Regions from separate parts of the Glaciimonas sp. CA11.2 genome, predicted to be linked through region 2. Evidence: predicted binding sites of a transcription regulator. Region 2 holds the regulator's gene; the other holds the start of a gene.
The links. The regulator LexA, encoded in region 2, represses DNA repair genes until DNA is damaged. The targets are predictions, from matches to a motif close to ACTGTATNNNNATACAGT.
Positions count from the first base shown of each region.

Region 1: RGU75_RS14970 (3-oxoacyl-[acyl-carrier-protein] synthase III C-terminal domain-containing protein) is a predicted target of LexA. The motif match lies at 8,915-8,932, and genes of this name have one in related genera.

Region 1 is NZ_JAVIWL010000001.1:3,457,727-3,470,257, forward strand. It holds gene RGU75_RS14935 (sarcosine oxidase subunit alpha family protein) at 1-34, shown strand, start outside; gene RGU75_RS14940 (sarcosine oxidase subunit gamma) at 117-692, shown strand; gene RGU75_RS14945 (dihydroneopterin aldolase) at 689-1,135, shown strand; gene RGU75_RS14950 (NADP-dependent malic enzyme) at 1,532-3,841, shown strand; gene RGU75_RS14955 (SDR family NAD(P)-dependent oxidoreductase) at 4,379-5,146, shown strand; gene RGU75_RS14960 (NAD(P)/FAD-dependent oxidoreductase) at 5,351-6,511, opposite strand; gene RGU75_RS14965 (methyltransferase domain-containing protein) at 6,501-7,205, opposite strand; gene RGU75_RS14970 (3-oxoacyl-[acyl-carrier-protein] synthase III C-terminal domain-containing protein) at 7,551-8,774, opposite strand; partial or broken gene RGU75_RS14975 (SDR family oxidoreductase) at 9,076-9,321, shown strand; gene RGU75_RS14980 (GlxA family transcriptional regulator) at 9,413-10,381, opposite strand; gene RGU75_RS14985 (HD domain-containing protein) at 10,819-11,511, shown strand; gene RGU75_RS14990 (mechanosensitive ion channel family protein) at 11,627-12,531, opposite strand, start outside.
Region 2 is NZ_JAVIWL010000001.1:4,203,622-4,216,152, forward strand. It holds gene RGU75_RS18225 (DEAD/DEAH box helicase) at 1-347, opposite strand, end outside; gene RGU75_RS18230 (inositol monophosphatase family protein) at 884-1,687, opposite strand; gene RGU75_RS18235 (RNA methyltransferase) at 2,020-2,799, shown strand; gene lexA (transcriptional repressor LexA) at 3,019-3,693, opposite strand; gene rpsF (30S ribosomal protein S6) at 3,969-4,361, shown strand; gene priB (primosomal replication protein N) at 4,414-4,728, shown strand; gene rpsR (30S ribosomal protein S18) at 4,750-5,034, shown strand; gene rplI (50S ribosomal protein L9) at 5,061-5,513, shown strand; gene RGU75_RS18265 (replicative DNA helicase) at 5,639-7,024, shown strand; gene RGU75_RS18270 (DUF47 domain-containing protein) at 7,155-7,781, shown strand; gene RGU75_RS18275 (inorganic phosphate transporter) at 7,914-8,924, shown strand; gene RGU75_RS18280 (tautomerase family protein) at 9,214-9,669, opposite strand; gene RGU75_RS18285 (aldo/keto reductase) at 10,168-11,190, shown strand; gene RGU75_RS18290 (DHA2 family efflux MFS transporter permease subunit) at 11,433-12,531, opposite strand, start outside.

The DNA.
Region 1 (12,531 bases), 750 kb from region 2:
TGATGTAGAAGGAGTTCGTCAACATGTTGAATGATGCCAACCACCTGTCTCAGGATTTCAAACCGCAAGATCTTCGGGCCCCTGCGCCGATAATCAATCTATCAGGTGCATTGAAAATGACGTCGCCACTAGCCAGCGTGGCGGGATTAATGGGACCGCTTTCTTCCGGAACGAATCAGGCCTTTAGCGTTTATGAACGACCGTTTCTGGAGTTAATTAACGTCAAAGGAGAGGCTCACTCTGATGTGTTTCTGGCGGCAATCAAAAAGGCAACCGGCGCAACGTTACCGCTAGTACCGAATACCGTTTCGGAAAGCGATGATTACATCATCTATTGGCTCGCTCCCAACGAGTGGTTGATTCAGTCAACCCAACCGCGCGTGTCGGTAATTGATGCTGCACTGGGAAAATTTCTGGCGGGACAATTCGCCTCGGTTGTGGATATTAGCAGTGGCAATACAACCCTTGTCATGATGGGTGAAAAAGTACGTTCCGTTTTGCAGAAAGGTTGCCCACTCGATTTTCATTCAAGGGTTTTTACGGTTGGACAGTGCGCACAAAGTCATTATTTCAAAGCTGGTATCGTGCTGCGACCGCTTGCTAATGGCAATGTCGAAGTGATCATCCGTCGTAGTTTTGCCGATTATTTTGGTCGCATTCTGGTTGATGCCGCCGAGGAGTATGTTTCATGAAAAGTGAACATATTGCCAGCGGCGTGCGTTGGCAAATATTTATCGAAGGGTTACATTTGATGACGTATGTGGGTTTGCATGCGCATGAATATCAGCAGCAGCAAGCAGTCGAATTGGATATCGAAATGTCTTACCGGCCTGGTCGGCAACAAGGACAACAAAGCGATCATGCTGATTCGATTATCGACTATGACCAATACTGCACCTTGTTATCCACGTTTATGCAGGAAAAGCCGCATACATGCTTGCTGGAAACCCTGGCGTCAGAGGTTGCAAGCTTATCGTTTCGTGACTATCCAATGCTGGAAGAGATTAAGGTCGCGATCCATAAACCAAAGATCCGTGCGAATGCAGCGCGGCTTGGTGTATCGGCTTGCTGGACCAGATGGAGTTATGAAACATTACTGATTCAGCAGCCACAAGAGGTTGTCATGAATACATAATGTTGCGTCGCAACAGACTTAATGTTATCAATTAATGTAAGAAAAAAATGGTTGAATCAGCGTGTTTTGAATAGGTGGTCTAAGATTTGTTAAGATGCTGCATGTCCGTAAGGCATGCTTTTATAAGAGGCCTGCAATTTGCAGGCCTTTTTGTTTGTGGCACGCATTTTGGTGTGCATTGAGGTGGCCATTGTGGTGTAAGTTGAGGTGGTTAAAAAATTATTCTTTAACGTTTAATTTGTCCACGTTTGGGCTATCATTTCGAGCACAAGAATAATCGCGCCGATCGCCAACGGTTATGGCTAATGGCGCCGTGACGGATCACCAATTTCGACGTTGACCGTCGTATTGATATATTTTCTTTGAGACATTTTTCACCTATTTTGGAGACATATCATGACTAAAGACAAGACTTTGTCACCCGCCGAACAGGCACTGCGCGAAGATGCGCTTGAGTATCACCGCAGCCCTTCGCGCGGAAAAATTAAGGTTGTTCCGACTAAGCCGTTGTCGAATCAGCGCGATTTGTCGCTGGCTTATTCGCCCGGCGTTGCATACGCCTGTCTGGCGATTGAAGAGAATCCGGAATTGGCGGTTGACTTTACATCGCGCGCTAATTTGGTGGGCGTTATCACTAACGGCACTGCGGTGCTTGGTTTGGGTGACATCGGTCCATTGGCGAGTAAGCCGGTGATGGAAGGTAAGGCGTGTTTGTTTCAAACTTTTGCTGGTATTGATGTGTTTGACATCGAATTGGCAGAACGTGATCCTGACAAACTGGTCGAGATGATCGCTGCGTTGGAACCGACGTTAGGCGGCATCAACCTGGAAGACATCAAGGCGCCAGAATGTTTCTACATTGAAAAAAAACTACGTGAACGGATGAACATTCCGGTGTTTCATGACGACCAACATGGCACCGCAATTATCTCCGCTGCTGCGTTGTTAAACGGATTGGAACTGGTTAATAAGAATATCGGCGAGATTAAGCTGGTGGCGTCTGGCGCTGGTGCTGCCGCCATTGCTTGTCTGGACCTGATGGTTGAGCTTGGTGTACAGCGTGAGAATATGTTCGTCTGCGATTCTCGCGGCGTCATACACGATGCGCGCGAAGATAAACTCGATGAATCAAAGCAGCGTTATGTCAGAAAAACTTCAGCCCGGACTTTGGCCGACGCCATTAAAGGTGCGGATGTGTTTTTGGGTTGTTCCGCGGCTGGCGTCTTGACGCCAGAGATGGTCAAGACGATGGGTACGCAGCCGATCATTTTGGCGCTGGCAAATCCGGAGCCGGAAATTCGTCCGGAATTGGCATTAGCTGCACGTCCGGATTGTATTATCGCAACTGGCCGTTCGGATTATCCGAATCAGGTGAATAACGTTTTGTGCTTCCCGTACATCTTTCGTGGCGCGTTGGATTGCGGCGCAACGCGGATTACTGAGGCAATGAAAATCGCTTGTGTACGTGAAATTGCCGATCTGGCGAAAGCCGAGATTAGCGAAGAAGTAGCGAGCGCATACGCAGGGCAAGAACTGCGTTTTGGGCCGGAATACATTATTCCGAAACCTTTTGATTCACGGTTGATTTTGCGTATCGCGCCAGCAGTCGCACGCGCAGCCGAAGAATCCGGTGTGGCCACACGACCAATCAAGGATATGGTCGCCTATCGCCAGTCATTGACACGCTTTGTTACCCATACCGGCATGTTTATGCGTCCAGTCTTTGAAGCTGCGCGTCTTGACCCCCAGCGTATCGTCTATGCCGAGGGTGAGGACGAACGGGTCTTGCGTGCAGTGCAAATCGCGTTGGAAGAAAAATTGGTCCGTCCTATTTTGATCGGCCGTCCGGCTGTGATCGAGGCACGTATCGAGCGCGCCGGTTTGCGGCTTAAAGTCGGCCGGGATTTCGAGCTGGTCAATCCGGAAGACGATGCACGCTTTCGTCAATATTGGGAGGCATACCACGAACTCAAGGCGCGTGATGGCGTCACGCCGGAAATGGCCAAATCCATGCTGCGTCGTTCCAACACGATTATCGCGGCAATGCTGGTCAAACTAGGTGATGCAGACGGTATGTTGTGCGGCTTGGTCGGACGCTTCGATGGTCATCTGGAACATGTTGGCGACATCATTGGTTTGCGTGAAGGCGCGAAAGGCTTTGCCACGCTCAACGGATTAGTGCTGGATCGGCACACGCTCTTCATTGCTGACACCTCCGTCAACGATGATCCGACTGCCGAACAATTAGCGGACATTGCCGCCATGGCGGTTGAAGAAGTACGGCGTTTTGGCGTGCCGCCAAAAGTGGCATTTTTGTCGCATTCCATGTTCGGCTCCAGCACTCGCCCATCGGCTTTGAAGATGCGCGCAGCAAGAAACGTATTCGCCGCGCGCATGCCGGATGTGGAATCCGATGGTGAAATGCACGGCGACGCAGCATTGAGCGCAGATATCCGTGCCCAATATCTGCCAAAATCGACACTGACCGGAAACGCTAATGTGTTGATCATGCCAAATCTGGATTCGGCCAATATCCTGTTCAATGTATTGAAGATGACCGGTGGACAGGGCGTCACAGTTGGCCCGGTATTATTGGGTGCGGCGGCGGCGGTGCATGTTCTGACACCTTCCGCTACCGTACGCAGGGTGGTCAATATGACAGCGTTGGTGGTGGCGAATGCGATCTCTAAAAAGCAGGGTAACTAATGGCGTCGCTTAGTTAATGTGAGCTGGCAAATCTCATAGGTCACAAGATGCTCTCCCCGACGGTTGTTCAGGGAGGGCATTTTTGTTTATAGCGTTAAATTAAAATAGGACGGCATTTGTTAAGTTAAATGTTGTATTTTTATCCTTTATTGTTTTCCTCAGCATAGTCGGCTGTGAGCCTGTTAGAAGTGGATTTTAGGGAGAGCTTTTAACATCTGAACGGGAAAGCTGCACGGTTTTATGCAGATCAATCAAAAAATAGAGAAAGACAAGTCAGGATCGCGGTAATATCGCGAGCACAAGTGGAGCGGTGCATGAGGAAAAGTGCACGAGGAACAGTGCAGCTCAGCAGTTCAGGTGCGCACCTTAGGAGCATTTGGCCGAATCGGGATACCCAGACAGCGCGAATACCTCGGATAGTTGCAAAGGAGCAAAGTGAATGAGGTCATTTAACTCAGTCGTGCCTTCCCAGCTTAGCCGGTGATGACATCTAATTTTTAAACGTTTGACTAATGAAAATCTACAAAAGAGGGTTATATGCAAATTAAAGATAAATGTTTTCTCATCAGCGGTGGCGGTTCCGGCCTCGGCGCAGCAACTGCACGCATGATCATTCAAGAAGGCGGGCAGGTTGTTATTGCTGATCTGAATCAGGAAGCTGGTACCGCGTTAGCCAGTGAACTTGGCAGCCGTGCACATTTTGTCGTGACCGACGTTAGCAATGAAGCGAGTGCTCAGGCGGCGGTCAATGCGGCGGTGTCAGTGTTTGGTGGATTGCACGGCTTGGTCAATTGTGCGGGTGTCGCACCGGCTAAAAAAGTACTCGGTAAAGAAGGTCCACACGGTTTCGATGATTTCGCCCGTGTAATTCAGATTAATTTAATCGGCACATTCAATATGCTGCGTTTGGCAGCAGAAGCCATTAGTAAGACTGAACCGAATGCAGACGGTGAACGCGGCGTGATCATCAACACTGCTTCAGTTGCAGCGTTTGACGGTCAGATTGGTCAAGCCGCTTATGCGTCGTCCAAAGGCGGTGTCGTGGCGTTGACGTTGCCGGTGGCACGCGAATTGGCACGTTTTGGTATTCGTGTGATGACTATTGCGCCGGGCATTATGGAAACGCCGATGTTGTTGGGTATGCCAACCGAAGTGCAAGATGCGCTGGGTAAGACAGTACCGTTTCCAGCGCGTATGGGTAAGCCGGCAGAATTTGCCGGGTTGGTAAAAACAATTGTCGAAAACGCTTATCTTAACGGCGAAGTCATTCGTCTAGATGGCGGAATCCGGATGACTGCGAAGTGATACCAGTCGTCAGATAACAAAGATTGAAGCATCAAGGCAGTGCGAAGGAAATGGATAGTCGCATTTGCTTTGATGTCATTAATAAAGACTCTTTATTCGGACACTTGCCCGATATGCGTTGGGCGCCACGCCGATGCCACTTAAATACAATACGCAAAAGATCGGTTTCGGTGTCTGTTGATATTCCCCATTGCAGGCCGGATGCTAAAAAGATTGTCCGTGTGTCTGCCGGATCAAAGATGAGAACAATTTAGGAAAAGGTTTCAAAGCGTGTATCAAAAAATTGGTGCGAGACTCGTTACCAAAGCAACGTTGTAACTGCCGTCCCACCCAAAGTCGCCTGCCGAACTGCGTTTTCCATTGATCCACATATTGCTGCTCCATTTGATGCCGGGTAACATGATTCTGTAAAAAAGCATCTATGCATCTGAAGGCGATCTGGGTGCCATGTAGCGACATGCTCATCCCATTGCCACATAACGGAGAAATCATGCCAGCGGCATCACCTATGAACAATATATGATTTTCTGCCTGGTTTTTTTTCTCAAAACTGATCTGGGAAATAGTAAGAGGCCGCTCATAACAATCCTCCATTGAAGAAAATACCTTTTTTAAAAAAGGGTTCTTTTGCAAGATATTCTTTTCCATGAGCGGAATTGAGTTGCCACTCAAGTGCAAATTTTCAGCCGTGGTCATGTAGCAGAGACAATAACGGTCATCCTCTATTTTCGAAATGCCGCAATACCCATCCTTAAAATTATGCAGGGCAATTACGTCCGCATTGAGATTCGCTCGCACATGGTATTTCACGCCAATATAATTATTCAGTTTCGTAGATTTTTTCAGAGTGAAAGCTCGTTTCCACTTTACATCGAGATTGCTGCGCTTCCCAAACGTTCCGCAGATAACCTTTGCCTGGAAATTTCCTGCAGAGGTCTGAATATGGAATAAAGACTTTTCAAAGGCAATATCCATCACCTTGGTGGCCTCATATAAAACCACCCCGCTGGTCTGTGCGAAGACAGCCAACGCCGCATCTATTTTATGTCTGCTTATGCCAAAGCCCCCAAGCGGCAATTCCTGCTCGATCGAGGCCCCATTGGGTGCCGAGATCAATACCTTCCGAATGATAGGCAGGTTCCAGTCATTGAGAGGCTGCCCTAACTCTTCCAGAAACTCCCAGCTCTCCATGGAGATATATTCCCCACAGACCTTATGAAAAGGATAGGTTTCTTTTTCGAAAAGAGCCACGGAATAGCCCTCTCTGACTAATTGAATAGAAAGAGCCAGGCCGGCCAGCCCTCCGCCCGCGATGGCTACATCATATGGATTGGCATTGTTCGACTCAGAACGTTCAACGTTCATTTTCTGTCCTGCTCACTATCAACCACCGGAACGCCCATTTCCATTGTATGGTGTAAGGATCGGCGCCAGCCTCAAACAGTATTTTCTCCCAATCCCTTTGCGTAAAACCCCGCAGGACGGATACCGGGGCATCATTTTTTACCAGATAAGAGCTTGACAACCATCCGGTCAACCACCGTATGGCGTAATACGCTATACGGTGTCGGTGCAAATCGTTGATATACCAGCCGACTCTTGCTTTTCCTCTCATCCACCCTAACATGAACACCAAGTCCTCATCCGTAAAGTGGTGGCAGAACAAAGAAGAAAAAATGATATCCGGCTTTTCTTCACCGAAAAGAACATCTTGGTAATCCGAGTGTATCCACTTTGCATTTTCTCCCTGCCATTTCCCCCGGGCTACTTCTATACAATACGCATTACTATCAATACCGGTTACGCTCACCTCGATCTGCCGCTGCTTGCAGTACTTGCTGAGTACCCTCAGGTTGTCACCGCCACCGCAGCCGATCTCGCAAATAGTCACCCGTTTTCTGTTGTTTAATAATTGCTTAAGCCCGGATAGGCTGATAGCGTGACCGCCGAGCCACGTATTGATGAAATCCAGTTCCTGCATAGTCTTTTCAATATCTTTAAAGGCAATCCCGTCACCGTCGAGCAATTCTTTTTGGTAGCTCCGCTTTGAGATATCCATAGATTTTCCTGATCAGGTTAAAAGACAGCTTTTACGCGTTTCTGAATTTATTTTCTCAAAAGCGGCAGTCTACGGATTTTCCAAATTGGGCGACTCTGTTCGATCCACAGCCGTTTGGGATTTTAAATAGCCTGCCGAGAAGCCTTCCATGTCTTTGCAGTTCACAAAAAATAGGCGAGATCGAGCCGGCATGATGGTCTTTATTCCAAAAGAGGCTGCTTAAAAAAATCAAGGGAGCAGTTTTAGCAAAATGTCAGTTATGGCAGTCTTCATCATCGCCTGGAAAAATTGAAACCAGACGCCAACATTTCGTGGGAGTCTGCGCCAGAACGCTATTCCGGCAAATCAGGATTTTCTCATCACAGAACCAAATATTGTCAAACCTGGGCCAAAGGCGAGGGAAACAATGATTTTCCCGCTAGATATAGTTGCATCCTCTACTAAATTTTTCCAAATGTGGGGAAGAGTCGCCGAAGACATATTCCCGCGAGAAAAAAGAATTTCTTGGCTATGTTGAACCTGATCTTCCCTTAATCCGAGCAAAGACTGAACCGAATCAATTATTTTTGGACCTCCAGGATGAATGGCAAAAATACCATTTTGAAAAATTTCTTTTATGGGAAGCTGAGCCTCACTAAGCATTTCAGAAACAAAAGTCAAAACATGCTTGGCTATTTTTTTAGGAACCTCTCTGGAAAGCGTCATTGTCATCCCCCAACTATCAGGTGACCATGTCATCAGTTCTTCTGTGTCTTCAATGATTTCTTCCTTGATCACGATGAGTGCCAAAGTATTCTTCGATTCAGCATCAAATGGCTGCAAAGAATATTTTATATGGCCATCCGCAAAAAGGCTTTGAATCACTATTTGCTCTGGTGAGTGATCAGTAAGATTGACATGAAGACTGCACATTTCTGTATGAACAATGTCGATCGTATTAACGCCCGCTGATGGGGAATTTTTCTTTTTTTGCAATGCCGATAGCAACCCTTCGGCGAGGCGAATACTGGGAATGGAAGCATAACAACCCATATGATAGGCATGGGTGACATTTGTTTTTTTCATCCATCTATTAAGATTTACGAGACTTTGAGCCGGACTCGGTGAAAAGTAGCCGGTACAACTCACATGAATAATATGTTCAGGTGGATGAGACTCTTGAGGGAAAAATCTATGAAAAAGAGAGCGCGATCTTTCTCGGAAAAATTTCGTTCTTTGCCCCATGTCTTTTCCATAAAGGGAAGTTGTAGGAATATCTCCCTGAGGCAAATTCAAGTTGTATAAGCGCAATTCATCCCACTTAATATTTCCTACATCGAGGACATCAAAAGAGCGAGTGGAAATCCGCGATTTTTTACAACCGAAGAGCTCAAAACTCTTGCGCATTTTAGAATTAAGTTGATCCCATGATTCTTTAATTTCTCCATTTTCCTTCGGTGTCCGTAGAGTCTCCACGCGCGCATGGGCAGCCGCCAGCCAACATAAGATATCATCCTGATCATAAGTGGCATGAGGCATGACAACTGTAAAATCAGAAAGTTGAGCAATTATTATGGAAGTTGTGGTCATTCTTCACTCCTCGCTTAAGAAATTAATCTTGAATGCCTGAAACTTAAACTTAAACTTAAGAAAAATTTTGTCGATTCACTTAATTTTTTGGAGTAGCTATGAACCACGCCTAAGCTTGCTGCTCAAGCCTAGCATCGGAAACTGGAATGTTTTACAGCTTGACTTTCATGCAAACCCAATGAGAATGCAGTTGCCATTTCTGATAGACTTGTCGGCTAGGTAATTATTGCCGTGAATTTTTGATGGTGGCTGAAGGGGGTAAATGAAACGTTATCTCCTTGATAGTGGTGTCTTCTGCTGCGTGGCTTGTGAATTGGCACGTTTTGGTATTCGGGTGATGGCTATTGCGCCTCGCATTATGGAAACGCCGATGTTGTTGGGTATGCCAACCGAAGTGCAAGATGCGCTGGGTAAGACAGTACCGTTTGCAGCGCGTATGGGTAAGCCGGCAGAATTTGCCGGGTTGGTAAACACAATTGTCGAAAACGCTTATCTTAACGGCGAAGTCATTCGTCTAGATGGCGGAATCTGCATGACTGCGAAGTGATGTCAGTCGTCAGATAACAAAGATTGAAGTATCAAGGCAGTGCGTAAGAAAGTGACAGTCGCATTTGCTTTGATGTCTACGAACCATTCACTTAATCAGGACTATTCTTTCTAAAATTCGCCCGATATGCATGAGGTGCTACGCCGAGGCGCTTGTTAAATACAATGCGCATGCGATCAGCATTGCCAAAACCACAATCGTATGCGACCGCCTTCAGCGCGTCATCGGTACTTTCAAGAAAATAGCGGGCCGTATCTACGCGTGCGCGTTCGACAAACTCATGTGGTGTCACGCTTGTCAATTGCAAAAACATACGCGCAAAATGACGTGTGCTCATACCAGCCACTTCGGCGAGTTTTTCGACCGTAAAGCGTTCTCTAATATGCTCCATCACATAGATTTGTACCTTGGCGACTGGCGATGTATCGTCTGTGGGAGCAACGAGGAAAGGACTAAACTGAGATTGACCACCCCGACGCTGAGCAAACACGACCAGGCGCTTTGCTACCGCAAGTGCGATCTTTGGACCGTGATCTTCTGCTACTAATGCCAGCGCACCATCAATCCCTGCCGTCACACCAGCGGAGGTTAGCAGATTTCCATCGCGAATGTATATACGATCAAGTTGAACCCGCGCACGCGGAAATTGTTGCGCTAATTGCGGTGCATTTTGCCAGTGTGTCGTGACATGGCGATCATTGATCAGCCCTGCGTGGCCAAGTGCAAAGGCACCCGTGCATATCGATCCAAAGCGTTCGCAGCGTGAAGCGACATTAATTAACCATGCGATTAGCTGCGAATCTGGTGCGTCAATTGGTAGCTTGGGTCCACCTGCTACTAACGCGGTGTTATAGGGGCCGTTGGCTTCGGCAAACGTTACATCCGCAAGCAAACGCATGCCGTTCGAAGCGCGCACGGCATCCTTGGTTGCGCTTACTAATGTTATCGCATAGCCGTTACCGGGAGAAACGAAATTATTTGCCTCAACAAAAACATCGAGCGGTCCGGCAACATCAAGCGCTTGAACACCAGAAAAAATCGCAATGGCAATAGTTCGCATCGAAGATACCCTTGAGTGAGTCAAATAGCCGGTCGGACGTAGAGCGGCGGCGTCGCGAAATATCGCACTTTCAGATCATTTTGTAGCTGATTGTCGGTGGGGACGCCACGCCACGTCCGAAAGTTTTTTGGCTACCGAACGAAATACTACATGAAATCATAGTATCGGTGATGGCTGGATAAGGCGTGCGGTTGGCTGTGTTCAACGCATGCTCCGCATTGTACCGAAGCATTCTTCCCATTAAAGTGAACTGCATTGCACGCTAGCATTAAGAGAGTCAGGCGCGCAAGGAATGGCTGACTTCTGCCACATTTGATCGCGTGTAATTGTCACGACTATGGTGTCTTTTGTATCTGTTGTGATGATTGTCGGCCACTTTTTATTTGAACAACGCATTGTCGCTGCCTTGATCAGCGCAGTGCGATCTGGAGAATTTTATGAGCAATTTTATCGCAGGTATCCACGTTCCTGATAGCCGGATGGCGCGGGACGCAACGCAACTGGTTCGAGACACTGAAACGGATTTATTGTTTCATCATTCGACTCGGGTATTTTTATTTGGCGCATTGACTGGAGAGCGCAAAAAGCTGAAGTACGATCCAGAACTGCTTTACATCGGCGCCATGTTCCATGATATGGGGCTCATCGAGACATATAGTAGCAAACATGACCGCTTCGAAGTGGATGGCGCAAACGCCGCACGTGATTTTTTAAAGGGATACGGTATTGGCGAGGCTGATATTGAGCAGGTGTGGGACGCCATCGCATTGCATACTACGCCGGGAATTACACAATACAAGAAACCTGTTGTGGCACTGGTCACGGCGGGTGTCGAAATGGATGTGCTGGGTTTTGCCTATAGCGATTTTACCGATGCGCAGCGAAACCAGATTGTGCAAGCGCATCCGCGTGGTCTGCATTTTAAAGATAATATTATTGATGCTTTTGCTAAAGGTACCCGTCATAAACCGGAGACAACTTTCGGCAATATCAAGGCCGATGTACTGGCACTTAAAGATCCCACTTATAAACGCATCAATTTTTGTAGCCTGATTCTTAAGTCATCATGGAACGACGATAATCAGAATGGGATTTGCTGCAACAATCCCGGTCATCATAAGAGCGTTTAATCTTCCGACTTTCCATGGCACCCACTTTCTATATTTAGCCCACGCTACTATTACCGTGGTTTCTCATTTACAAGGGATCTGTCTTCCAGGCTATTGAATCGATGGCTTTTGTTGACTAGCGAATGGGTGCAATTTGATCGCTTTGTTGCTGTGGCGGCCCATCAATGATCGTATCAAGCGGATCGGTGTTGTTTCGGCCAGACGATTTCACTTCAATCGGATCAAGTGCGGTGCGTAGGCGCGGTAATGCCTGTGGATAATGAGCGGCGATGAAGGAAATCATTTCTTCACGGATGATGCAACGTAAATCGAAAGCGGTACCAGAATCTTGGGCGCTTGTGAGTAGACGAACTTGCATCGCCCGTTCGTTGACATCTGTTATGTGGAGCACACAGACCCGGCCATCCCATAACGGCGAGGACTTGCAAATGCGTTCAAATTCGACGCGTAATGCTGGTACCGGCACTACAAAATCCAGCCACAAAAAAACGGTGCCGAGAATTGTGGAGGAATTATGTGTCCAGTTTTCAAATGGGTTCTCGATGAACCATTGTAGTGGCACGATCATGCGACGTTCATCCCAGATGCGTATCACAACAAAAGTGCCGGTAATTTCTTCTACGCGTCCCCATTCGCCTTTGACGATGAGAACATCATCGATTCGTATTGGCTGGGAAAACGCTATTTGTAGTCCTGCAATAAAATTACCAAGAACCGGTCGCGCCGCCATACCGGCGACCAACCCAGCCACGCCCGCAGATGCTAACAAGCTTGCGCCAAATTGTTTGGCTCCGGGCAAGGTGAGTAGGACGAAACCAAGTCCGAGCAGGCCAACGATAAAATGTGCGCTGCGCGCCAGTACGCGGGTTTGCGTCAGGATTCGACGCGCCTTTAGATTGTCGATCACGTCGGCTGGGTTGCGATTGACTACGGTGACAGTGACCGCCTTGATGCATTGCATGGCGAGCCAGGTAAGTGCAAGAATGAGGCCGACTGAGGTCAGGTAAGACAAAGGCACTA
Region 2 (12,531 bases):
ATGCCAACACCGCCAAAAATAACCGCTGAAGTTAACGGCAAATATTTACCGTATAAACGAACGCTTTCTTCGACTTGTGCCGCGAGTTCGCGAGTCGGCGTCAAAATCAGTGCGCGAATTGGACGATGGGAACCAGTCGGGTTTGTTGGCGAAGTAGCCAGGCGGTGCAGGACGGGCAAGGTGAAGCCAGCGGTTTTTCCGGTGCCGGTTTGGGCGCCCGCAAGCAAATCTCCGCCAGCTAGCACGGCAGGAATTGCTTGCGCTTGAATTGGAGTAGGCGTTGTGTAGCCGTGCTCGGTAACAGCGCGAACGATGGCATCGGACAAGCCGAGTTCAGAAAATAACATGGAAGCTCAATAGAAGAATATCGGCCTGTCGCCGCTCGGGCGCCAGTCGCAGGCAAACGGGATTAATGAATTCAGGAACTAGCAAGCAATTGTTGAGACAGCTAAAAAGCCCTCTGAACTAAACTTTTCTCGCTCCCTTACGGCGACACTTGACTGGTGAATGGCCGCATAAGGCAGAAGTATAACAGCGAACAACAACAAACCGCGCGTTTGCGCGGCATCGTTCGAAATTTTTGGATTTCTCTCTCAGTCATTAAAAGTGTAGCGAAATTTTTATCGTTAGTGTTTTTCAATAGTGATTGAATTGCCATCGACCTTCATCGCATCGCACGGTGATTGGCAGCTAAATATCACAAAACATTTGGCGCTTTTGATGTGAAAACGGCATCATATAAAAACATATGATGCCGTCAGAGGCGTCGATCATTTGAGTCGATCAGTTGGTTCAAATCACGCCACTTTAGTGATATCCCTGAACCTATTCCCTTGTGACATTCTGGCCTCATCTTTAGGATAGGATGCCATTCAGTTTTTTTCTACTTTTTTGCGTATGGCGATAATAAACTAACCAATTGTGCGAATATTTTAGGGTTGCCAGCCAATACGTCGCCTTTGTAGAGGTAATCAGAATCCCCAACAAAGTTACCGACGATACCGCCAGATTCCGTAATCAGCAAAGTACCAGCCGCGATGTCCCACGGTTTTAAACCTTTTTCAAAAAAACCATCCAGGCGACCCGCTGCAACGTATGCCAGATCGAGCGCAGCCGAGCCGGGGCGGCGCAGACCAGCGCAGTTTTGTGTCATTACGCGGAACATTTTCATGTACTCGTCCATGACCGGCCCTTCGGTCTCGCGGAAAGGAAAGCCGGTTCCAATCAAGCCATCTGCAATGCGAGTGCGTTTGCTGACACGGATACGTTTTTCATTTAAGTAAGCGCCAGCGCCCTTGCTAGCGGTAAATAAATCATTACGAGTTGGGTCATAGATGACGGCTTGGGTAATTTGTCCACGATGCTGTAACGCAATCGACACGCAGTATTGTGGAAAGCCATGGATGAAGTTGGTAGTGCCATCGATTGGATCGATAATCCAGACGTTTTCGTTTTCGTCATGTAGATTGTCGGACGCACCGGACTCTTCGGCCAATATGGCGTGGTCTGGATAGGCGTTCTTCAAAATGTCAATAATTGCCGCTTCGGCATTTTTATCAACTTCAGTGACAAAATCGTTATGTGCTTTTTTTTCTACCTGAAGCAGGTCGAGATCGAAGGAGGCGCGCGAAATGACTGCGGCACCACGACGGGCGGCCTTGATGGCCGTATTGAGCATAGGATGCATATCTGGATTCGGTTCCGTTAAAATGGCGGCACTGTGCCTAATGGGAACAGAACCAACCTATATTATTAATAATGAGCGATGCAGGCCGTCTTGACGGTAACAAGGGCCTGACGGGCTATGCGGAATCGGCTGAAAAATGATCTGGTCAGGTCATGTTTCATCAGTTTCTCGACCAATAGCTGGCTATCGGTGCTGCGAATCTGGCAAAATCTGTCCTCGTTCAGTGCATTTTTCACTTTGATCCGGTCAGACCGACAGGCTCCCGGCTAATACTCCAAGACACTAAACATCAGCGTTTCCTGAAAATTAACCTGCGAATGACGCTATTTTAAATGAACCTGACAAAAACCAACACGTCTCTTTTCAATCGCCTACGCTTTGTACTGGTTGATACCAGTAGTCCCGGCAATGTTGGCGCAGCTGCACGTGCTATTAAAACAATGGGATTTTCCGAGCTGGTCCTGGTGAATCCCCGCTATCCGGACGTTTTACAGCGTGATGAGGCAATTGCATTAGCAAGCGGTGCGCAAGATATTCTATCGTCAGCCAGAATCGTCGAGACTGTCGAACAGGCCTTGATCGGGTGCAATTATGCAGCTGCGCTAAGTGCGCGCCTCCGCGAGTTTTCTCCACCTGTGATGGCACCAAGAGCGGTGGCGGAGCAACTAGCGACAGATAAAACCCTGACTGGGGCAATATTATTTGGAAGCGAGCGCTATGGTTTGCCGAATGAAATCGTCGAGAAATGTAATGTATTAATTAACATTCCGGCGAATCCCGATTATTCCTCCTTAAATTTATCGCAAGCGGTGCAAGTATTAGCTTATGAGTTTCGGGTCGCGGCTAGCGCTGAACAACCGCCTGGCGAGAGTGAGTCAAGTGACGAGATCGGATTTCACGGCGATACCGCTAATCTGATTGAGATTGAAGGTATGTTTGCCCATTTGGAAAAAGCACTGATTGAAATCGATTTTCTCGATCCGGCACATCCGAAAAAATTGATGCCACGCCTGAAGCGTTTGTTTGCACGCGCAGGGTTGGAAACTGAAGAGGTGAATATTTTGCGCGGTATCGCTAATCAGATTTTGACTAAGCGGCGGCGTCTTGATTGATGGAGAAATTTTTTCCGGGTGTTAAAAATTATTGCTTCAAAAGTAATTAAGGAATTTTTGAGTAGTTTTGATTAACGCTAAGAGATGCCGCTTTTCATCCTGAGAGGGGCTTTCAAATGCGCTATTTAGGTTAATTAGCTTACGTCTTCATTAAAAAGTGCGCCTTGATACGCTTGCAATTATCAGCTCTGATCGAGCCGATAATTGCATTTTTAAGGATTAGCCCCAGTTCCGCATTAATCCCACCACTAAGCCTTCTAACGCAAAGTCATCTTGATCTTCGCTGACAATGATCGGTTCAAATTCTGGATTTTCTGGTAGTAGTTGTATCGAAGAGCCAGTTTTTTTGTATCGCTTGACGGTGACGTCATCGCCCAGTCGTGCTACGACTATTTGACCGTTTCTCGCTGATTCCGTTTTTTTGACAGCTAGTAGATCCCCATCAAGAATACCGGCATCACGCATAGACATGCCGCGTACCTTCAGCAAGTAATCCGGTTTATCGCTAAAAAAGGTAGGATCAATGTTGTATCGTGCCTGAACGTGTTCCTGTGCCAGGATTGGTGATCCGGCAGCCACGCGTCCCACCAATGGAAGATTGAGTTGCATTAATGCAGGATGGGGTAAGGTAAATTGCTGCCCGATGTCATCATTATTGCGCTTACTAGTCGGGCTAGGGCCTTTTGCAAGAAGCCGTATTCCGCGAGACGTCCCCGGCGAAATTTCGATGGCGCCTTTGCGTGCAAGCGCCTGCAAATGCTCTTCAGCTGCATTGGCTGAGCGAAATCCTAACTCGGATGCGATTTCAGCGCGAGTCGGAGGGAAACCCGTGTTCTCAATAGCATCCCTGATGAGATCAAGTATTTGTTGTTGGCGTGCAGTTAATTTGATCATATTGATAGCGGTTGTCGAATAAGGGCTGGTGCGAGAATATGGCGTTCATGCTGCGATTTATGCCACCGGCGAACTGTGTATATAAACAGTCTGTATTTTTGTACAGTATTCAGTTGAATGCAAGTAAATTTGACAATCTATTTGTCTGTATGACGATCATGTGTATTGAGCATTGAGTTTTGAAGGATTTCACTGTATAGTTATCGACTTTCCTCTTCCCACACTCGTCTTGACGCCGGGGTGGGCTATTTTCAACAGTCCAAAAAGGAGCTTACATGCGTCATTATGAAATCGTGTTTATCGTCCATCCGGATCAAAGCGAGCAAGTGCCTGCAATGATCGAACGCTATAAGGGTATTGTCACTACACGTGGCGGTATCGTTCATCGCGTTGAAGATTGGGGTCGCCGTCAATTGGCTTACCTGATCCAAAAATTGGCAAAAGCACACTATGTTTGCTTGAACATCGAATGCGACAGCGAAACACTGACCGAAATCGAAACTGGCTTTAAGTTCAATGATGCTGTTTTGCGTCACCTGACGGTCAAGCTGAAAAAAGCTGAAACTGGCCCATCGCCAATGATGAAGGCTGTGCAAAAGGAAGATGCTGCTAAAAGCCATCGTACTGAAGCACCAGCTGCGCCAGCATCAGCCCCGGCAGCCGCCTAATTTTGCCGATTAACTTGCATTCATTGCGTCACCATTTTCCAAATAGACCGGAGTGAATCAACTCAACAACGCGCTTCAATTGGTTGCCGAAATCGCAGAGCGCGAAGTATTGCGTTATACGCCAGCGGGTATCCCGATCGTTTCAGCAATATTGCTGAGTCGTTCGTCACCACATGAAGCGGGTATCCAACGTCAGGTTGAGTTCGAAATTGCCGCTCTTGCCATAGGCGAGATATCGGGGCGATTCAATCAGACGGTATTGGGTGGTCAGTACTGGTTCACAGGATTTTTGGCACGCAAGAGTCGCAACGGTAAAAGTCTGGTATTTCACATCACTGAATTTGCTGCAGCTGAAACTGCGGCCTAATTATTTATACAGGAGCCTCAAATGGCATTCGGTAAAAAGTTCGATAAAAGCAAACTGAAAAACAAGCGTCAACAACAAAACCCGCTGTTCAAGCGTAAAAAGTTTTGTCGTTTCACAGCAGCACACGTTGCTAGCGTTGATTACAAAGACGTCGATACGTTGAAAGATTTTGTTCAGGAAAATGGCAAAATTATGCCAGCACGCCTGACAGGTACTAAGGCAATTTACCAACGTCAAGTTGACACCGCGATCAAACGCGCGCGTTTCCTTGCGTTGTTGCCTTACACCGATCTGCACAACGTTTAATTGACGACTTGAAATAGGAGAAAAACATGCAAATTATTCTGTTAGAAAAAGTCGTTAATGTCGGCAATCTTGGTGAAGTCGTTCGTGTAAAAGATGGTTATGCACGTAACTTTCTAATTCCACAACGTCTTGCTCGCCGTGCTACAACTTCAGCAATTGCTGAATTTGAAGTTAAACGCGCAGAGCTGGAAAAAACTGCAGCTGCTAAATTGGCAGCCGCCCAAGCGCAAGGCGAAAAATTGAACGGTTTGACGGTGAAGATTTCGCAAAAATCAGGTGTTGATGGCCGTTTGTTCGGTTCTGTTACCAATGCTGATATCGCTGAGGCGTTGACCAAGCAAGGTTTTGCTGTTGAAAAATCGCAAGTGCGTTTGCCAGTCGGTCCTTTGAAGATCGTTGGCGACCACGCCGTTGCTGTATCTTTGCACACTGACGTCCTGGTTGACGTGACTGTTGCTGTGATCGGCGAGCACGCTTAATTTGATTGAGTGCGCTACGAGTATTTGTTGAAATGTTAAAAAGCCGGGTTCTCCCGGCTTTTTTATTGTCCTTTTTTTGGTTTACTGCAACAGAGCTAAACTTGTAAGCAGGTATAATTCGCGCCATGCCACCTTCAGATCCACAGTTAGATTCACTACGCGTACCACCCCATTCAATCGAAGCGGAGCAATCCGTTTTGGGCGGGTTGCTTCTCGATAATGCCGCTTGGGATAGAATCGCCGATTTCGTTCGTGCAGACGACTTCTATCGGTACGACCATCGCATTATTTTTCAACATATCGTCAAGTTGATCAATAACTCCAGACCAGCGGATGTCATTACCGTATTTGAGTCGCTTGGTAGTACCGGCAAGGCAGAGGAGGTCGGCGGTTTGACTTATCTCAATGCGCTGGCTCAAAATACGCCCTCGGCCGCTAATATTCGCCGCTATGCCGAAATTGTGCGCGACCGTGGCATCTTGCGTAAGTTGATTACAGTGGCAGATGAAATATCGGGCCAGGCTTTCAGTCCGCAGGGCAAAGAAGTGAAGCAGATGCTGGATGAGGCTGAGTCGAAGATTTTTGCTATTGCCGAAGAGGGTTCGCGTGGCGCACAAGGTTTTCAAGAAATCCAACCTTTATTGACTCAGGTTGTCGAGCGCATTGACGAACTATATAGCCGCGACAATCAAAGCGAAATTACCGGGGTACCAACCGGCTTTGCTGATCTTGATAAAATGACATCTGGCTTGCAGCCTGGCGACCTTATTATTGTTGCTGGCCGCCCATCGATGGGAAAAACGGCGTTTTCTATCAATATTGGTGAGACTGTCGCTATAGAGAGTGGACTGCCAGTTGCCGTGTTCTCTATGGAAATGGGCGGCACGCAATTAGCGATGCGTATGCTGGGCTCTGTTGGTCGACTTGATCAGCATCGTCTGCGTACGGGACGACTGAATGATGAGGATTGGCCACGCTTGACGCATGCAATCCAAAAAATGAATGATGCACAGCTATATATTGATGAAACGCCAGCCTTAAGCTCAATGGAACTTCGGGCGCGTGCGCGCCGGTTATCTCGACAGTGCGGTAAGTTAGGATTGATCATCATCGATTACTTGCAGTTGATGTCAGGGAATACGGCAGGTGAAAATCGTGCTACTGAAATTTCTGAAATATCACGAAATTTAAAAGGCTTGGCGAAAGAATTACAGTGCCCGGTGATCGCGTTATCTCAGTTGAATCGCTCCTTGGAGCAACGTCCAAATAAACGTCCGATCATGTCAGACTTGCGTGAATCAGGTGCGATTGAACAGGATGCTGATGTTATTTTGTTTATTTATCGTGATGAAGTGTACAACCCTGACTCTCAGGAAAAAGGTACAGCGGAAATCATTGTTGGTAAACAACGTAATGGACCAATTGGTAGCTTGAGACTGACGTTTCTTGGACAATACACAAAATTTGAGAACTATGCCGGTGGCCTTGCCGCTCCGCAGGGTGGAGACTAATGCCTTGGCATAACGTTGTAATGTTTATTGATGCATCATTTTTGCTGCCAGGTAACAGGCATTAGATTGACGAGTTCCTTGTATTACAGCACAGATTTAATCCAGATTTAATGAAGAAGAGAGAGAAAATATGTTTGCACGATTGATGCCCACCGAGGGCAAATTCTTTGAGCTCTTTAACCAACATGCCGAGTTGTGCGTAAAGGGTGCGAAAGAAATGGTGGCATTGATGACCAATTTCGACGATCTGGAAATTCGGGTCCACGCCATTGAAAGCATCGAAAAACAAGCCGACAAGATTACTTATGCAGCGATTGATATGCTGCACAAGACGTTCATTACGCCAATTGATCGTGACGATATCCATAAACTGATCACGCGTATGGATGACATCCTTGATTTATTAGAGGATGCAGCACAGACGATCTCGCTTTACGATATTAAGGCAATTACGCCCGAGGCAAAGCGCCTGGCAGAATTATGTTTAGCTTGTGCAGAAAAAGTAAAGTCAGCGGTAGCTTTACTACACAACATGGACAACTCGACAAAAATTCTGGAAATTTGTGCAGAGATTGATCGTCTCGAGTCAGATGCGGATCATGTCATGCGTGCCGCGATGTCAAAGCTTTTCCGCGACGAACCGGATGTACGTACGTTGATTAAATTAAAAGCAATTTATGAAATTTTGGAAACAGTGACGGATCGTTGTGAAGACGTCGCCAACATCATTGAAGGCATCATCGTAGAAAACGCCTAAGGTTTTTCGCCACAGCACGGTTGAAATAACGTGCTGAGCCATGGTGGGGCAGCTAACTCAGCTGCCGTCTACGATAATAAGTGTCAATACTTATCGTGCCACCTCGATGTATTTAAAACGACTCAATTTTCCATGCAAACTCTTCATATCAGTATTTACGTTCTTGCTTTCCTTGTTGCGCTGGCGTTAGTGTTCGACTTTATGAACGGCTTTCATGACGCCGCGAATGCTATCGCCACGGTGGTCTCCACAGGTGTTTTGAAGCCGCAACAGGCTGTCGCAATGGCCGCAGTGTTTAACTTTGTAGCGATCGCGGTTTTCCAGCTACATGTCGCTGCCACGGTCGGAAAGGGCACCATTCACGCTGAAGTGGTCGACCATTACGTTGTGTTCGGCGCACTGATCGGCGCTATTTGTTGGAATATTTTAACTTGGTACTATGGAATTCCCTCGTCGTCGTCGCACGCGCTGATTGGTGGTTTGGTTGGTGCGGCAGTAGCTAAAGCGGGTACGGGCGCGTTGATTTCTTCTGGCCTCATTAAAACTATCGCTTTTATTGTTCTGTCACCGTTGCTTGGATTTGTTTTCGGCTCGATTATGATGGTGCTGGTGTCCTGGATTTTTGTACGCTCAACGCCACGCAAGGTCGATAAGTGGTTCCGTCGTTTGCAATTGGTGTCCGCTTCTATGTATAGCCTCGGTCACGGCGGTAATGACGCACAAAAAACTATCGGTGTCATTTGGATGCTATTGATCGCGGCTGGTGTTTCAAACGGCTCTGATTCATTGCCGCCTTGGTGGGTGATTTTATCTTGTTATAGCGCTATTAGTCTCGGAACACTTTTCGGTGGCTGGCGTATTGTTAAAACGATGGGACAAAAAATCACCAAGCTGAAGCCGGTTGGTGGGTTTTGTGCCGAAACAGGCGGTGCTATTACTCTGTTTATGGCGACCATTTTGGGTGTGCCGGTATCTACTACTCACACAATTACCGGTGCGATTGTCGGCGTTGGCGCGTCGCGCAAAATGTCGGCAGTCCGATGGGGTGTTGCGAGTAATATTGTTTGGGCCTGGATTTTTACGATTCCGGCCTCGGCATTTATTGCCGCAATTGCCTGGTGGATCGGTAAGCAATTTTTATAAAACCATGATCAGTGAGTGAAGTTACAGAGCTATATAACGGGCCATGCAGATAGATTCGCATGGCCCGCTTCCGTTCACAGAGACACGTTATTTTAGCTGTATTGATCCAGACAAAAGGTAAATTTAGACTCGAATGCCGTTGAACGCATGACGGATAAAATGTGGGCATAATCAAACCGAGGTTAAATTGCGTTGATGCTTTTCTGGTTGCAGTGCGGCCGAGGTGGTTATTTCAAAAATTATTTTTACGGTCAAATCGACGAGAACAACGCAACTTGGTGATCTTTGATCAAGGGTTATCCTGTCCAAGATAGTCTGTACTATGCATATATTCTCGGTCCTCGACCGTGAGCATATTGGCCCATGCGGCTTCTTCCCCCGGCTGCGGAAGCACATGACCAAACTCCACCATCATATCTGGTGGCAAATCTGATAAATAGACCCAGATGTATCGCTGATGTAATGACGCCGCATTGGCTATTTCGCTCACCAATTTTTCTATAAGTACTTTTTTGAGCTCGAGGCTGCGAGCTCGTATGACGCCATGAACGAACAGATGATTGGCTTGTAACGGATGGCCACCAAGATAGTAGTCCTCCGCAGCTTTTTCAGTGAACATCACTTGTGCAAAGAAATTGTCTGCTCCCGTCACTTCGCTGTGGGCACGGGTGATTGCTCGGGCGACGCTGGCTTTTACGGGAACGGTGAGGCAATGATGGGATGTATAGACCTGATAGGTTGGCATGATGCGTCTCCTTTGAGAAATATATGTTGCGGGATAATGAGATCGTATTTAGCGCTAATAGCCATGATTGATGACTCTGACAGTGTGGCAACAACGTAGTATAGGTCAGGCCTTATAAGTTGGTTGCTATAGGGAATGGCAGTCAAATGTGAGGCACAATAAGATCGTCAAAGCAATTAGAAGGTTCGGGTAACATTGTGTCGCCGGTTCCACACAAGGCTCGTTTTGGTGAGCAATTTTCCAAGATAAGTTCGCTGTTGCGAGAGCTGAACAACTATTACTTCGTAGGGCGAACGCCGCCTGTGCTGATTGCCCCGTGGCAGAACGATTCAGTTGCCGTCGAATTCATCATTTTTCCTAGGATGCTACAATTCAAAGATGTTACACAAGATATATTTTCCTAAGGCGAATACATCGCCGCATACCCGCAATCTTAGCGGTAAATGGTCTGTTTTGATCATAAAATAAATCCGTATATTTTGAACATTGGAAAACAACATGGAACATCGACGACTCGGTAAATCAGGCCTGCGTGTGCCTGCACTTAGCTTTGGCACCGCAACCTTTGGTGGCAGCAATGATTTTTTTAAAGCATGGGGAAGTACGGATACGAGCGGCGCGGCGCGCCTGATCGACGTTTGCCTGGAGCACGGGGTATCGATGTTTGATACCGCCGACGTATATTCAGATGGTATGTCCGAACAGATATTGGGCGAAGCGATTAAGGGTAAGCGTAGTCGTTTGCTCATTTCAACCAAGGCCACCTTTCCGGTGGGTGATGGAGCAAACGATTTCGGTTCGTCGCGTCAGCATCTGGTCGAAGCGGTCGAGAATTCATTGAAACGCCTCGGTACGGATCACATCGATCTTCTTCAGTTACACGGTCAAGATAACAATACGCCAGTAGAAGAGACCATGGCAACCTTGGATCAGCTAGTCCGATCGGGCAAGGTACGCTATATCGGTGGATCGAATTTTTCTGGCTGGCACCTGATGAAATCTCTCGCCGTGTCTGAGCGCTATGGCTATCCGCGGCACGTTGCGCATCAGGTTTATTACTCACTGCTCAATCGTGACTATGAGTGGGAGCTAATGCCGCTGGGCGTGGATCAAGGGGTCGGTGCGCTGATTTGGAGCCCATTGGGTTGGGGGAAGCTGACCGGCAAGATACGCCGCAATCAACCTGCCAAGCCTGGCACTCGTGCGCACGACATTGCCGGGACGGGGCCACATTTCGAAGAGGAGCGGCTTTTTCGTATCGTTGATGCGCTCGATACCATCGCCGAAGAGTCCGGCAAGACAATTCCACAGATAGCGCTGAACTGGCTACTACAAAGAGAGACCGTGTCCAGTGTCATCATCGGCGCGCGTGACGAGAAACAGCTGATTGAGAATATCGGCGCTACTGGCTGGCAGTTAAGTGTCGAACAAGTCGCCTTGCTGGATCTTGCCAGTGATGTGGCACCAGTATATCCAGTATGGCACCAACGTGAGTTCCCTATGCTGAACGAACGCGGTTGAGCAAAAATCTTATTTGATCGTCGTGTTGGGCGATCAGGATTTACTCATGCAAAACGTTATTGAAGTAGCGTGATGTCCTGGGGTTTTAGTTCGAAACTATTTCTGATGCAATTTGCTAGATACACTTGAGGTAACGTCATTATAAAAAATGGATGATGTGTATTTTTATACGCTTCATCCATTTTTTATATTTGTCGTAGTAAAGATTTCACTACTCAGAAACGCAGCTCTTCTATCGAGGTCTAATGAGCGCCGCCTGCATCAATAGGTCCAGTTGACCGTATAGGCTTGGTTAACCACACTAGCGCTACTAAAAATAAAAACAAGATCGCTGATATCCAAAAAATGTCTGTAGCACCTTTTGTGCTGGCTTCAACTGTCATCAATCTGTCGATAACAGCATATGCACCTTGCGGAGACATTCCTTGCGCGGTCAGGCCGTGGACAGCATCTACAAAGGCCGCATTTGTTGGTCCACTATGTTCCGATAATTGTGAATAGTGCAGCGCTGTACGGCGATCCCAAAAAGTACTAGTGACCGACGTTCCAATCCCACCAAACATGATTCGAACAAAGTTTGACAGACCCGCAGCCGCTGGAATTTTGTCAGGCGGTTGACCTGACAAGATAATCGACGTCAAAGGGATAAAGAACATTGCCATCGCAGCACCCTGAATCACCGTGGGAATCATTAGCCGCATGGTATCAACATTCTGTGTAAATCCTGCGCGCATAAAGAACACTAACGCGAAGATCAGGAACGCTGCAGACGCCACCCAACGTGCATCAATTTTAGGTAATAATTTACCAATCAACGGGGACAATATGATCGCAAAAATACCTACGGGTGCCATGACTTCACCCGCCAGTGTGGCGGTATATCCAAGCTGCGTTTGCAACCATAGCGGCAGAATCACCAAGCTACCAAAGAACAGGCCATAACCGACTGAGATTGCGATCACGCCGCCGCTGAAGTTGCGACTTTTGAATAGCGATAAGTCAACGACTGGATGCTTACTGCCTAGTTCCCAAATCACAAAATAGATGAAGGAGACTACCGCTACCGCAGTCAGAATCACAATTTGTCCGGAGTTGAACCAATCCAGCTCCTTGCCTTTATCCAGCATGATTTGTAGCGATCCCACCCAGACTACAAGAAGCCCTAGACCGACCGCATCAATAGGTAGCTTGCGGGTCGCAGATTCACGTGTTTTATAGATAGACCATGTTGCCCAAGCGGCAAATACACCGATTGGAATGTTGATATAAAAAATCCATGGCCAAGTGTAATTGTCGGAAATCCAGCCGCCTAACAGCGGCCCCATGATGGGCGCTACAAGC